Linked DNA regions of Actomonas aquatica. The protein of the gene in region 1 interacts with the protein of each later gene in a pairwise test. Links are inferred from orthologs where the notes say so. Each region holds a gene or a part of one and is shown in the gene's direction. Other genes may lie near its edges.

Evidence for each region. The genes of interacting proteins can lie anywhere in the genome.
Region 2: the proteins of leuS (region 1) and ligA interact in binary tests that used the Escherichia coli proteins (3 or more experiments, as listed by UniProt). The link is inferred for Actomonas aquatica from one-to-one orthologs.

What each region holds. Positions count from the first base shown.
Region 1 is NZ_CP139781.1:435,958-443,385, reverse strand. What follows is about bases 1,283-4,405. They hold leuS (leucine--tRNA ligase), read left to right. Parts: upstream 1,283-1,609; coding sequence 1,610-4,201; downstream 4,202-4,405. Other genes in these bases: K1X11_RS01705 (FecR family protein), read left to right, coding at 4,329-4,405; K1X11_RS01715 (trypsin-like peptidase domain-containing protein), read right to left, coding at 1,283-1,525. Outside these bases: K1X11_RS01720 (PDZ domain-containing protein), read right to left, coding at 1-239; more of K1X11_RS01715, read right to left, coding at 236-1,282; more of K1X11_RS01705, read left to right, coding at 4,406-5,264; K1X11_RS01700 (outer membrane beta-barrel protein), read left to right, coding at 5,306-6,445; K1X11_RS01695 (polysaccharide biosynthesis/export family protein), read left to right, coding at 6,458-7,105; K1X11_RS01690 (GumC family protein), read left to right, coding at 7,130-7,428.
Region 2 is NZ_CP139781.1:5,602,764-5,610,056, forward strand. The notes cover bases 1,954-4,941. They hold ligA (NAD-dependent DNA ligase LigA), read left to right. Parts: upstream 1,954-2,423; coding sequence 2,424-4,460; downstream 4,461-4,941. Other genes in these bases: K1X11_RS21400 (VanZ family protein), read left to right, coding at 1,990-2,427; K1X11_RS21410 (FkbM family methyltransferase), read right to left, coding at 4,529-4,941. Also shown: K1X11_RS21385 (immunoglobulin domain-containing protein), read right to left, coding at 1-1,113; K1X11_RS21390 (universal stress protein), read right to left, coding at 1,308-1,748; more of K1X11_RS21410, read right to left, coding at 4,942-5,575; K1X11_RS21415 (hypothetical protein), read right to left, coding at 5,725-6,231; K1X11_RS21420 (DUF6515 family protein), read right to left, coding at 6,259-7,008; K1X11_RS21425 (hypothetical protein), read right to left, coding at 7,076-7,293. UniProt on the Escherichia coli protein: DNA ligase that catalyzes the formation of phosphodiester linkages between 5'-phosphoryl and 3'-hydroxyl groups in double-stranded DNA using NAD as a coenzyme and as the energy source for the reaction.

The sequences.
Region 1 (7,428 bases):
CCCGATTCGAGGATGATCGTGCCTTCCCGGTCGATCACCAACCCATAGGCGTAGTTCACCGTGCGATCCATCTCGTGCTCGATGGTGAACTGCACCGCCACCGTCGAGGCGAGGCGCTCCTCCATCATATCGGCCAACGAAGGTTCGGCTGCGTCGACGGCAGACGACAGCGCGAACGCCGCCGCCACGACACCGAAGATTACTCGGACGCGGTGAAGTCGGGGATGGGATAATATCATGGTTTGAGAACGTAGAGGGAAACGCGAAACTTGCGTCGTGCTTCGATCAATACGCGGTCCGGTTGTTCCCGGTAGGCCTCCTCCGCCGCTTGGACGACCGCCAGCGAATCGACCTCCGCATCGTTGACTTTCATGATCACGTCACCCGTCGCCAAACCCGCCTCGGCCCCGGGCGAACCGCGCTGCACGCCGATGACGAGCACCCCGTCCGCGCTGGGCAGCTGATTTTCCCGAGCGTAAGCGCGCGACACTTCCCGCACACTCAGGCCCCAGTTTTCGAGCACACCTTCCTCGCCTACTCGGCTGACCAATTGTTCGGTCGTCACCGTAAAGGTTTCGGTCGCATCACCGCGTTTGACCAACAGCTCCATTTCCCGACCCAGCGGCTGCAACGCGATGAGGTTTTGGATCGGCGGCAACTGCTCCGGGAAACGCCCGTCGACGCCCTCGCCATCGATCGCCAACAGGATGTCGCCGCCCCGCAGTCCCGCTTCGGCCGCCGGCGAGCCGGGGTCAACACTGTTGATCAACATGCCCGTGTTGAGCTCAAGGTCGTAGAAATCTTCGAGATCCTGCAGCGCCCCCGGCACGATACCAATGTAGCTGCGCGTGATACTTCCGTCCGCCGTCAACCCCGCCATCACCTGCCGGGCCGTCGCTGCCGGAATGGCAAAACCCAGATTGTCGGCGCCGAGATAACCGCGGGAATTGATCCCCACCACCCGACCGTCTTCGTCAACCAAGGGCCCGCCGCTGTTGCCTGGGTTGATCGCGGCATCGGTCTGCAGCCACGTGTTGAACATACCGGTTTCGTGACCGCGCACGCCGCGCGAGTCCGAGAAAAACCGCCGCGGATTCGAAATGATGCCGCGTGTCACCGTGCGCGTGAGGCCATGAGGTGTGCCCACCGCAAAGACCGTCTGCCCGGGAAAAAGCGTCTCGGAGTCACCAAACTCTGCGACCGCAAAAGTGAAGTTCTTCTCGGCAATCTCGTCGGCGTCCAGCCGCAGCAACGCGAGGTCCGTCCAGTGATCCCAGCCCACCAGCTCGGCGCTCACGCGTTCGAGGTTGGCCAGCGTTACGTTGATCTCCACCGCCCGCGGACCGACCACATGCGCGTTGGTTAAAATCAGTCCGTCTTCCGAGAGGATGACGCCTGAACCGACTCCGCTGCGGAAGCGCTTCACGCCCGCTTCATAGGCAAACTCGCGCACATCGATCCTCACCACCGCGTCCAGCAGGCGGCGAAATCCTTCCGATTGTTGCGCCGGCAAGAGGCTCGGCAAAACGAGCGCAAAAGCAAAAATCCCGCACCAAAGTCGCGCCATTGACCGGGGGTTTGAATGTGTCACAGTGGCCGATTCCTTCCGATGGCAACGCATAGCAAAGATTACGACTTTTCCTCCATAGAACCCCGCTGGCAATCCTTCTGGGCAGAAAACGGCTCGTTCCGGGCGGAGGCGTCGTCTCCAAAACCCAAATACTACGTGCTGGACATGTTCCCGTATCCGTCCGGCGCGGGTCTGCACATCGGCCATCCGGAGGGTTACACCGCGACCGACATCCTTTCCCGCTACAAGCGCGCCAAGGGCTTCAACGTCCTGCACCCCATCGGCTGGGACGCCTTCGGCCTGCCCGCCGAGCAACATGCCGTGAAGACCGGCACCCACCCGGCCACCAATACCCAGGCCAACGTCGATAACTTCCGCCGGCAGATCAAAGCCCTCGGCTTCTCCTACGACTGGGATCGCGAAATCAACACCACCGATCCCGCCTACTTCCGTTGGACCCAGTGGATCTTTCTCCAACTCTTCCAGCGCGGCCTCGCTTACGTCGATGAACGCCCCGTCTGGTGGTGCCCGGCCCTCAAAACCGTGCTCGCCAACGAAGAGGTCGTCGACGGCAAGTCTGAGCGCGGCAACCACCCGGTCGAGCGCCGCGCCCTGCGCCAGTGGGTGCTCAAAATCACCGCCTACGCCGACCGCCTGCTCAAGGATCTCGAGGGCCTCGACTGGCCCGACTCCACCAAACGCATGCAGGAAGCCTGGATCGGTCGCAGCGAAGGCGCCGAGGTGCGTTTCGGCCTCGAAGACCCGAGCCTCGACGACCTCGTCGTCTTCACCACCCGCCCCGACACCCTCTTCGGCGCCACCTTCATGGTGATCGCGCCCGAGCACCCTTACGTCGACAAACTCACCACGCCCGAGCAGCGCGACGCCGTCGAAACTTATCGCAAACAGGCCGCCGCCAAGAGCGACCTCGAGCGCACTGACCTCGCCAAGGACAAGTCCGGCGTCTTCTCCGGTGCCTTCGCCATCAACCCGGCCAACGGTCAGCGGGTGCCGATCTGGATCGCCGACTACGTGCTCATGGGTTACGGCACCGGCGCCATCATGGCCGTGCCGGCGCACGACGAACGCGACTTCGAGTTCGCCGAAAAATACCAGATTCCGGTCGTCCAGGTCATCGAGCCCTCCGACCACTCCAGCAACGGTTCCGGCAAAGTCGAGCTGCCCTACACCGGCGACGGTGTGCTGGTGCACTCCGACGACTACAGCGGTCTGAAGTGGGCCGAGGCCAAGCAGAAGATCACCGCCGACCTCGCCGCCCGCGGCAAAGGCAAGGCGACCGTGAACTTCAAGCTCCGCGACTGGCTCTTCTCTCGCCAACGCTATTGGGGTGAACCCATTCCGATCGTCTGGGTGAACGCCGCCGACTACGAAGCCATCAAAGCCGCCGGCGAAGTCCAACTTCCCGCCGAAGCCATCACCTACGAGGCCGACGGCACGACGCACTACGCCCTGCCCGTCCCGGCGACCGCCCTCCCGCTCGAGCTCCCCGACGTGGAATCCTACCTGCCCAGCGATAACGGCGAAAGCCCGCTGGCCAACGCCACCGCTTGGGTCGACATTTGGTATCAACCCACCACCGGTGCCGCCGTGCCGGCCACCGAAGCGCAGCCCGAGGGCGAAGACTGGGTGCGCGGTCGCCGCGAGACCAACACCATGCCCCAGTGGGCCGGCTCCTGCTGGTATTACCTGCGCTACCTCGACCCCAAAAACACCGAGGCGATCGCCAGCCCCGAAGCGCTCCACTACTGGCGCTCCCCGGACCTCTACGTCGGTGGCGCCGAGCACGCCGTGCTCCACCTCCTCTACGCCCGCTTCTGGCACAAGGTGCTCTTCGACCTCGGTGTCCTGCCGGAGGACGAACCCTTCAAGCGTCTCTTCCACCAAGGCATCATCCTCGGCGAGGACGGCGAAAAAATGTCCAAGAGCCGCGGCAACGTCATCAGCCCCGACACCATCATCGCCTCCCACGGCGCCGACACCCTGCGCCTCTACCTCATGTTCCTCGGACCGCTTGAGGCCATGAAGCCTTGGAATCCGCGCGGCATCGAAGGCGTGCATCGCTTCCTGCTCAAAGTCTGGCGCGAATTTGTCGGCCGCGACGGTGAACCCGCCGCCAAGATCGTCGATGACGCCAGCCAGGAATCGGCTGAGCTCACCAAGCTGCTTCACGAGACCATCAAAAAGGTCGGCGAAGACACCGAGAACCTGCGCTTCAACACCGCGATCTCGCAGATGATGATCTTTGTGAACGCCTTGCAGAAGGCCCCGGCCATCTCTGCGGCCAGCGCCCGCAGCTTCGTTCAGCTACTCGCCCCCTACGCTCCGCACTTGGGCGAGGAATTGTGGAAACTGCTCGGCGGCGCCGCCCCGGTGCAGGCCGCGTCGTGGCCGGACTACGACGAGGCGCTACTCGTCACAGAGACCCAGAAACTTGTTGTGCAAGTTAACGGCAAGCGGCGCGGCGAAATCGTGATCGCCAAAGACGCCGACCAAGACGCCGCCCTCGCCGCCGCCCGGGAAGACGACGCGATAGCTTCACACTTGAACGCCGGAGAAATCCGCCGCGTCATCTACGTGCCCGGTCGCATCCTGAATATTGTGGTTGCATAAGCCCGCAATTTCATCGACTAGGGTATTGTCCTCAGGTCAGACAGGGCGGGTGCCGATCTACCCGATAGGTGTTAATACCCGCCCTCGCAGCATTGCAGACGCCCATAACGCCAACCATAGTCGAAACATGAATAATTTCCGCCTTTCCACAGGGATCTTCGTGGCTGCCTTGGGTTGTGCGCTGGCGCTCGCGCCCGCCGCGCACGCCGCGAAGAAGAACCCGACCAGCAAACTCTACGTGGCCGATCTCGACGGTCAGTCGGAAATCGACACCGGCGAGCGTATCGAAGACTTGACCGAAAAGTCGGTCCACAACGCTCAGGGCACAGTCATCCAGACCAACGCCGACGCGCACAACGCCATGGTGTTCTCCAACGGCACGGGCGTTTACCTCGACCCGGACACCCGCATGGAGATCAAACGCTTCGTGCAGGAGCCCTTCACCCCGGACCGCAGCGATTTGGAAGTGGAGCCTTCCATTTCTCAAACCAATGCCTTCATTCCCCGCGGCACGGTGGGCCTTTGCACGCCCCGCATGATTGCCGGTAGCAGCATGGTCTACTCCACCCCGCACAGTGCCATGGCCATTCGGGGCCGCAAGGTGGTCATCCAGTCCGAAGATTTCGAAACCAAGGTATCGTCCATCGAGGGTGAAGTCACCGTCCGTGGCGGTCCCAACGATGGTGGTGGTTACGTCATCAACGGCGGCGAGCAGGCCATCATCAAGCGCCTCCCCGGCCGCGCCCCGCAGATCGAAATTCGCCCCATTCCGGACGACGAACTCGAATTTGTGGAAGACAAGGTCACCCTCGCCTGCGATGCACGCCGCACGGTGTATTTCGACGCCAAGGGCAAACCCGAGGTCGGCGACGGCCAAACGCCCGGCGAAGGCGACATCATCGACGAAGCCACCGGTGCCGAAATGGACGACGATGGCGAAGGTTGGGCCAATGTATTCGACGACGAAGACCAGACGGCTGGTGCTGGCGAAGAAGTGGTCGTCGTTGAAGTGACCCCGGTCGAGCCCGTGCAAGAAACCCCGGTTAGCGCCTCCTCCATCTAAAAACTCAACACCAGATTCCGCCCCCCCCTTCCAAGATCTGCATGTCCCTTCGCCCCCGACGATCTTCCCAAACAGTCGCGCTGTGCGTCGCGCTCATGCTTCCCTGCATGCCGGCCCACGGCTTGGTGCGTTGGAACGAAGGTAAGGATCAGGTTTTTATCACCGGCTCCGTTTCGGTCGCGGTCGACAGCAACATCTACGCGTCGTCAATCAACGAGTCGGATACGATCTACTCCTACACCATTGGAGCGGAATACCGACGCCACGCCGGCCTCATCGGCGTGAACGCCAACGTCTCGATCACCGACAGCCAGTTTTCGACGAACTCGAGCGAGAGTTCCATCAACCCGAACTACCGGCTCGAGTTTACCAAGGACACCGGCCGCACCACCGGCACCCTCGGTTTCAACGCGGTGCGCTCCAATCGCGCCGACCCCACGGAAGGCGTCCGCACCGACTCTTGGCGCTACGGCAGTGACCTCAACTTCCGCTACCCGATTTCAGAGCGCCACTCCGTGACTGGCGGCGTGCGCTGGTCGCGCATTGATTACTCCGATAACGACGTCTTCGTCGATTTGGACACCTACAGCTTGTCGGCCGACTGGTTTTACGTGCTCTCAACGCAGCGCGACGTGTTCGCTGGATACCGTCTTCGCTTGCTGGAGACTGCGGCTGACACCTCGTTTGCCGACCACTCCGTGAGTGTGGGTGTCTCCGGTCGCCTCCTTCCCGGTCTGAATGGCAACGCCCGTGTCGGCTACCAAATCCGTGAGGCCCTCACCGGCAACGATGCCACTTACGAAGGCTACAACGCCGCCATCTCTGCGACTTGGAACTTTACGCGGAAGATCGCCCTCACCGGCTCAGTCTCAAAAGACTTCTCGATCACCTCCCGCAACGTTTCCACCGACACGCTCAGCGGTAACCTCGACGCCCAATACGCCCGCACCGCCAAATTGCTGTTCGCCGCTGGCGTGGGCGCCGGTCGCATTGAGTTCCTGGGACTCGAGGGCGCCAATCGTGAGGATACCTTCCTCACCGCCTACGGCCGCGTCGCTTACACTTTCTCGGAACGTCTGCGCCTCGGCCTGATCTACTCCTACTATCGCAACTGGTCGACCTCGTCTTTTTCAGATTTCGACCGCCATTCTGTCACTTTTGACGCGAGCACACGCTTTTAAGGAGGAATACCCATGACGGTTTTCAATAAACACTGGCTGAGGCGCGGACTGCTTCTCCTCACCCTCCTCTTGGTGGGTCAGGTGGCGTATCCCCAGCCCGTCCCACCAGCCTTCCGCCCCGGACCCAACAGCCGGGCGATCACCTACTACATCGCGCTGACCGACCGTCTGCGCGTCGCCGTTTTCCAGGAAGAGGATCTTTCCACCATCGTCCGTGTGGACGCCAAAGGCCGGGTGAATCTCCCTCTGGTAGGCCCGATCGAAGTCGTTGGCATGACCATCGAAGGTGCGCAGGAAGCGATTCAAAATGCCTACCGTGACCAGCGTTTTCTGCGCAATCCGCAGGTTACCATCGCGGTCGAAGAATACGCTGCTCGCGAAGTGATCGTCCAGGGAGAGGTGCTCCAACCCGGGCGTATCCCGCTCCCCATCGAATCCGGCATGACCGTGCTCGACGCCATCACCAAAGCCGGCGGCCTCACCGATGTCGCTCGCGGTGAGAAAGTCACCGTCACGCGCAAGTTGCCCGACGGCACCAAAGCCGTCACCACGGTCGACGTCGCCTCGATTTTGCGCGGTCGCGATTCATCCACCGACACCGATTCCTCCATGTTGCTATTGCCCGACGACATCGTCTTCGTGCCCATCCGGTTCCTCTGATCACGGATCTCTCAATCTACAGTAATGGTCACAGCCTCCAAGACTCCCTCCCGTGCCCGCGGCGACGCTCAAGCCGACGAACCCATGAGCGAGCGTCGCACCCTGCGGGACTACGCGATCATTCTCCGCGAGCGCTTTTGGATCGCGCTTCCACTGGCACTGCTCGTTTCCATCGGCTTGGGTTACATGAAGGCGCGACAGGTGCCTCTGTATCAGTCCACCGCCACCATGCGCTTCGAGAAGCCAGCTGTGGTCGTTGGGCGCGGCCCCAACGTGACCGACGAATCCGTGCGCGGTTTTGTCGACCTCAACACCTATTTGCA
Region 2 (7,293 bases), 5.2 Mb from region 1 along the record:
ACTGCCGTCATGCGTCCATTGGTAGCCGGCGATGGAGACACCGGGTTCGGTCTGGAAGGAAAACCCTGTCGAGGTGCCGGCAGCGGCCACGCGATCCTCCGGGTGAGTGAGCACCTTGGCCGGTTCGGGCGCGGACCATACCGCGATCAGAGCATGGCCCGGGCTGGGGGTGACGACGTAGCCGCCCACCGCCACGTATTTGCCATCTCCGTAGGCGACATCGTTAAATGCGCGTTGTTGGTCGGTGTAGACGGGTTGCGACCAGGTGGCGGCATCGAGAGACCAACCGAGGGTCGATGAGCCAAAGAAACGCCCGCCCGCGAAGAGGACGGAATGCCGTGCGCTTTGGGGTTTGGTGATTTGGGTATAGCTCTCGCCGCGGTCGGTGGAAATCGTCAGCTGCGAAGACGACGAAAGCACGAGGCGGCCGTTGCCATAGGTCACGCTGGACAGGTGGGGCATGGTGTCGCCCCACGGCGTGGCGACATTCGACCAATTGGTGCCGTCGGAGCTGCGCGAGAGGGCGCTCTGCTGAAGACTGTTGGTGGAATGGGCATGCCAGAAATAGCCGCCGCCGTTGGTGACCGTTTCGCCGAGGCCGGCGGCCCCGCCGTCGAGGGCGGGCAGGGGCTGCAGCGACCAATTATCGCCGTCGGTGCTAGTTTGGATGACGCGGTAGTTTCCGTTGCTGGAATTGGCCACGATGGCGTCCTCACTGGAGGCGATGTCGCGGATGTAGGGCATCGTGCCCGTATTGGTGACCAACTCCCACGTGCGTCCGTCGACGCTGCGGTAGACGGAGGACTGATCCAAAATGTAGAAGTAGCCGCTGAAAAAGTGCACCCGGGCGTTCTGGGAAAACACTTGATCCGCCGGCGTCCAAGTCAGTCCGTCGTCGCTGCGAGCGACGGCATTCGTGAGATCGCTGCCGCCACTCAGCGTCATGACCCAATAGCCGTAGCCATATGCGACGCTGGTGCCGGAGCGTGCGCCCGGGATGCCGGTGGATGAGACAGTCCAGTTGGGGTAGGAGAGCGTTTGCGCGAGACTGAGGAGGCTGAGCCCGAGGAAAGTGGCGCTCGTGACGAGGTGGCGGAGTGCAGAGGAAAGCATGCGAAGTGGGGCACCCGTCGGGGAAGACGAGCGCAGGGGCGGCCAGCAGGCTCTTTGATCACGCTGCTCCCGTCGGCACGCGAGATCCAAAACTACGTGCGTAGGGAGAATGTGGTTACGTGCCGCCGGTGTCGTCGGTGGCTGGAGGGCGATCGCGAGCGATCACGGGCGCCGCGAACGGCGGGCCGGAGGCCTTATTCGCCCTTGGCGGGCACGATTACGACCGGGCAGGGGGCCTTTTTAAGGACACCGTGCGTGGTCGAGCCCACGAGCAGGTCGTATAGGGCGGTGTGGCCGTGCGAGCCCATCACGATATAGGCGGCCTCGAGTTCCTTGGCCTTGCCCACGATCGCAGCGACGGCCGGGCCGTTGGCATTGGCGGTGGAGGCATCGACCCCGCGGTCGGACAGAGTCCGCAGCAGGTGCTCGAGCTGGCGGGCGGAAGCCTTCTCCGTGACGGAGATGATTTCCTGCACGTTTTCCATCGCGAGGCCGTAGTCGGCGGTGACGGTGGGTGGCTGGTTGGCGTGGAGAAGAACGACTCGACCGTCGACCGCGCTGGCCAGATTGATGGCGGCATCAATCACGTCGGCGGTGGCGGGGGAGAAGTCGACAGGGGTTAGGATCGTCTTCATGGCGTAAGTATAAACCTGCGACGGCAAAATGGCCACGCATGGATTGCTTTTAAATGGGGTGGGCGGAGTGGGGAATTGCCCCTCAAAAAAACCGCTTGCTTCGAGGCGTTTCGTGCGGCTTGGTCTTCCTTCCTTCCTCGGTTCGGGCCGTAGCGTAGCCTGGTAGCGCGCTTGCATGGGGTGCAAGAGGTCGGGAGTTCGAATCTCCCCGGCCCGACCATTTTAGGAAGGTTTCGCAACCATGGCGGGACTCGAAACGGATACCGATAAACGCGGGCATTGGGGGTGGCCGGTGGCCTTGGCGGTCATGGTGTTTTTCGCCTCGGGGCGTGGTTCGGTCGCGGCACCGGATATCGTAAACATCGATAAACTGACCCATTTTGCGGTTTTTGGGCTGCTTGCTACCTTGGTCGCGCGAACCCAGCCGCGGCGGCGGTGGTGGCTGGGGTTGGTGGTCGCGTCGCTCTACGGCATGGCCGACGAGTTTCGGCAGAGCTTCACGCCCGGCCGCTCGGTGGAGGTGGCGGATTGGGTGGCCGATACGCTGGGTGCGGCGGTTGCCGTGACGGTCTATGCGCGGTGGACGTTTTACCGCCAAGTGCTGGAGCGAAATCTTGGCGGTGGAGCGCGACTGCCGGTTGCCAAGCCGGAATCGGTGGTGCCAGATAGCGCGCAATGAACCCTGCGGACGCGGCCCAACGCATCGATGACCTGCGCGCTTCAATCGCGCACCATGACGAACTCTACTACCGGCAGGCGGAGCCGGAGATCACCGATCGTGATTACGATGCGCTGAAGCAGGAGTTGGCCGATTTGGAGGCGGAGTTTCCACTCTTCGCGTTGGCCGATTCGCCGACGCAGAAGGTGGGCGATGATCGCAGCGAGGGGTTTCAGAACTACACCCATCGCGAGCGCATGATGAGTCTCGACAACACCTACTCCGACGAGGAGATGCGCGAGTTTATCGCCCGGGTGCAGCGTGATCTGGAGCGGGAGGAGTTGAGCTTCGTGGTGGAGCCCAAGATCGACGGGTTGGCGGTGAGCGTGACCTACGAGCAGGGCAAACTGGTGCGCGCCGTCACGCGCGGCAACGGCGTGGAGGGCGACGACATCACCGCCAATGCGCGCACGATTGCGTCCTTGCCGAATGAGCTGAAGGCAACCGCCGGCGTGCCGGTGCCGGACGTGATCGAGATCCGCGGTGAGATCTACCTTACGCTCGAAGAGTTTCAGCGCATCAACGGTGAGCGCGAGGAGGCCGGGCTGCAGCTCTATGCGAATCCGCGCAACCTCGCCGCCGGCACGATCAAGCAACTCGACCCGGCGGTGGTCGCGCAGCGCAAGCTGGAGATCGTGCTCTACGGTCGCGGTTACACCGAGCCGGTCGAAGCGTTGCCGGCAACGCAGGAGGAGTTCTTCGCCTGGGTGAAGGCGTGGGGACTGCCGACGGTGGAGAAGCAGTGGATCGCGCACAGCGGCGACGAAGTGCTGGCGGCGATTCGCGAGCTCGACGCGATGCGCGGCAGCTTCGCCTACGCGACGGATGGGGCGGTGGTGAAACTCGATTCGATTCCGCTGCAACGCACCCTCGGCGCGACGAGCAAAGCGCCGCGTTGGGCGATGGCTTACAAATTTGAGGCGGAGCGGGCGGAGACGCTGCTGCGCGACATCACGATTCAGGTGGGCCGCACGGGCGTGCTCACGCCGGTGGCGGAACTGGAGCCGGTGCAACTCGCCGGCACGACGGTGTCACGGGCAACACTGCACAACGCGTCGGAAATTGCCCGCAAGGACATCCGCATCGGCGACACGGTGGCGGTGGAGAAGGCGGGTGAAATCATCCCCGCCGTTATCGGTGTGAATCTGGAAAAACGGAAACCGGAGTGTGTGCCCTATGCGTTCCCCGAGGCGTGTCCGGCCTGCGGCACGGCAGCGGTGCAACTCGAGGGAGAGGTGGCCGTGCGTTGTCCGAACCGGGAGTGTCCCGTGCAGGTGCGCCGTCGCGTGATTCACTTCGCCTCGCGGGCCTGTCTCGACATCGAGGGGCTGGGCACGGCGATGGTGGACCAGTTGGTCGACAAGGGGTGGGTCAAACGCCTGCCCGACCTGTATCACCTCAATCGCGACGATCTGCTCACGCTGGGCAAGAGTGTGGAGAAATCGACCGACAAGCTCCTGGCCGCGATCGAGGCGAGCAAGACGGCGGAGTTGTGGCGCTTCATCCACGGCCTCGGCATCACGCACGTGGGCGCGGCGGCGGCGAAGGATTTGGCGCGTGTCTTCGGCGGACTGCAGCCGCTGGCAGATGCGACGATGGACGCCTACATTCGCGAGAAGGAGTCGGTCATCAGCGGCATCGGCCAAACCATGGCGGAGGCGATCGTGGGCTTCTTTGCCGACGCCTACAATCGGGCGGTCGTCGACGATTTGATCGCGGCGGGCGTGCAACCCGAAGCGCCCTCGGCGGGCGGCGGGGGCACCTTGTTTGCGGGGCTCACCTTCGTGCTCACCGGCACCTTGCCGACGCTCACGCGCAACGAGGCGGCGGAGATGATCGAAGCGGCCGGCGGCAAAGTGAGTGGCAGCGTGAGCAAGAAGACCAGCTTTGTGGTCGCGGGCAGTGAAGCCGGTTCCAAGTTGGCCAAAGCCGAGAAGCTCGGCGTCGCAGTGATCGACGAAGCGAAGTTGCGCGAGATGCTGGCGGGGGCGTGAGGGGAGCTGCGCGCGGCCGCCGGTCGGACGAACCGGGCTCAGCGAGCCCGGCTACAGTGGCCGGAGGGTCAGGCGCGGAACTTCGACGGGTAGAAGGACGTGGGGTCGTCTTTGAAGCGCTGGATGAACTGGTGGTAGTTCTCGTAGCGCGGGTCGATTTCGTGGGCGAGAAGGTGGAGGAGCGGCTCGACGTCGGTCAGCTCGGCGAGGGGCGCGGCGTGGTCGCGCAGGAGTTCGGCGGCGTGATCGGGGGAGCCGAAGAGTTCGAAGAGGCAGGCCAGTTTGAGCAGGCGGATGGGGCTGAGCTCAACGCGCGCGCCCGGATTGCGGTCCCAGCCGCAGGGGTCACGCAGGTAGAGCGCGTCGCCCTGCAGCACGCGACCGTGATCGGTGTAGTGGGGCGCGTTGTCGTATTGGAAGGGCATGGGGAGCGCGGCGAGGGAGCAGCGGCGCACGGAGAGATCGAAGAGATCAAATCCCCAGGAGCGCATGAGGCGATCCATGTTGTGAAAGCTGTGATCGGTGGGATCGGCGGAGCCGGAGAAGTTGACCTCAAGGGCGCAGCCCAAGGCCGGGCCGTCGCGCAGGAGTTTTTCGCCGGAATGGAGGACCTCGAGGTCGGGGCCGTCGGTGTCGATCTTCACAAAGTCGACTTCGCGCAGGTTCAGTTCGGCGGCGAGTTCGTCGAGGGTGGAGGTGCGGGTGGGCTCCACTAGTTTTTCGGTCGGCCAGGCGTTGAGTTCGCTGAACTGTTTTTCCGGGGCGGTTTGAGCGGCGAGCTTTGCCATGGCGTGGGCCGAGCTGGTGCGTTCCCACGGATTGCCGGTCCAGGGCTCGCGGTCGCCGCGCTGTTGGCGAAAGGGATGCGACTCGGGCAGGCGCAAGAAGCGCGGCAGGTAGTGCACGGCGGGGTTGGTTTCGGCGGCCTGAAGGCGTTCGCATTCGGTGGTCTGCGGGTCGATGCCGACGGCCGTGAGGCTGGGCTCGAAGCGCCGCCAGAGCGGAGCGAGTCCGCCGCCGCAACCGACATCAATCAAGGAGAGCGGGGCATCGAGGAATTGACCTCGTTCCACCAGGCATTGGGTGAGGGTTGCGAAGCGCGGGGCAAAATCCATGGAGGTTTGCAGCGAACACGGTCAGCCGCGGAATGTGAAGCGCGGTTAGACCGTATCGGGAAAGGCTTTCATGGTAGTCGCACCTGGGACGACGGGCCACCCTTTCGCCATCGGCTCAAGCGCGGCTACTCAGGGGGAGACTGGGTCGCCTACTGGAAATCGTGGATGTGGAGACGTCGGCCCAATTCAGCTTTGACCCAATGCGCGTTGAGGAGGAGCACCCGCGGACCTCCGATCCTTATTTCCCCCGGTTCGAGGCACTCCGCGGTAAGATGAATGCGTGGGTATTGGGGCGGGGGAGGCGCCAGGTGCGCGGCGTGCGGCGGCAGGGTGGTCAGCGGGGGGCGGAGCGGCGGCGCGGTATCAAAGACTTCCGCGGTAACGTAGAAACGATCGAACCCTTTCTCGAGGGCGGTTTTGGCGGCGTAGTAGATCGCGTGGTCGCGCAGCGTCGCTTGGGTCATGGGGTCCTGCGCCGCTATACAAACCTCAACCCGATCCAGAGACGCACCGGTGCTCCATTGGTAAGAAGGGAGGGTGATCAGTGAACTGCGAGAACTGCTGGGACTGGCGGGGTGAGTCGTGACCGTGCAGCCGCTCAAGAGGGCGATGGCACCGAGGCCGACCAATTGTCGCATCCGCAGCGTCGCACGCATGGTCATAACACCGCTAAAGCGGGTGGGCTAAGACCCGTTCTTGGCGTCGGCCCAGGGGGCGGCGACGACTTTGTAGCCGTCGGGCGACTTGCGGAAGACGACGCCGTCGAAGCGGAAGTATTCGATGTCGTTGTGCCAGACAGCCTGGCTGCCTACTGGGAGCACGTCGGATACGGCGCCGACCGGCGTGGGCACCCAGACGAGGCCGTTGGCGGTAGGCTTGAAGAACTCGCCGTCCATGAGGCGCAGTTCCTGTTCGCCTTGCCAGACGGTGATGTAGTCGGGTTCGGGCGGCGGCACGCCGATTTCCTGGTTCGGATCGACGCCGTCATCGGTCACGGCGTAGGTGACGCGGCGCGGCGGCGGGGCTTCGCGCTCGATGACGACCGGGCGCTCCACGATCACGGGCCGGTCGACCACGACATAACCGTGGTTGTAGGGGCGGTAGTAGATGCCGTCGGCGACGAAATAGGCGGTGGAGTTGACGTAGACCCGGCGGTGGTAGCTGGGAATGCGCGGGAAGAAGCGACCCGGGCGGTAGTAGGGCGCCGGGTAGTGGCGGTGGTAGCTGCGATCGCGCGAAACGCCGAAGCTGAAGCCGTCGATGCCACGGGACGACACGCCGATGCCCACGGAATAGCTGGTGTCGTCGTGATGATGCCCACGTTTGGCGCTGGCGGTGGAGGGCAGGGCCAGCAGGGCGAGAGCGGCCACGCCCAGCAACGCCGGGCGAAGCGGACGGGAGCGACGGAGGAGGGAGTCGGGCCGGGCGTTCATAAAGGGGTTAGATGCGTTTTAGAGGCGTCTGTTCCTTCTTCGTGACGGGCCCGGAGGCAGACACGCCCTAGGCGAGGCCTTTTTTCTGCAGAGCCGCGGACAGCTCCTGCATGAAGGCTTGAGAGTCTTCGGGGGACGGACGGTAGCCGTCTTGGCTGATCTCGGTGAAGCCGGGGCGACCGTAGTTGTCGATGATCCACTTGCCGGTGACACCGTCGCTGAAGGTGACCGAACCACTGGCCATAGCGCCGGGAATGAGGGTGGCGGCGTCGACGTCGACGGTGA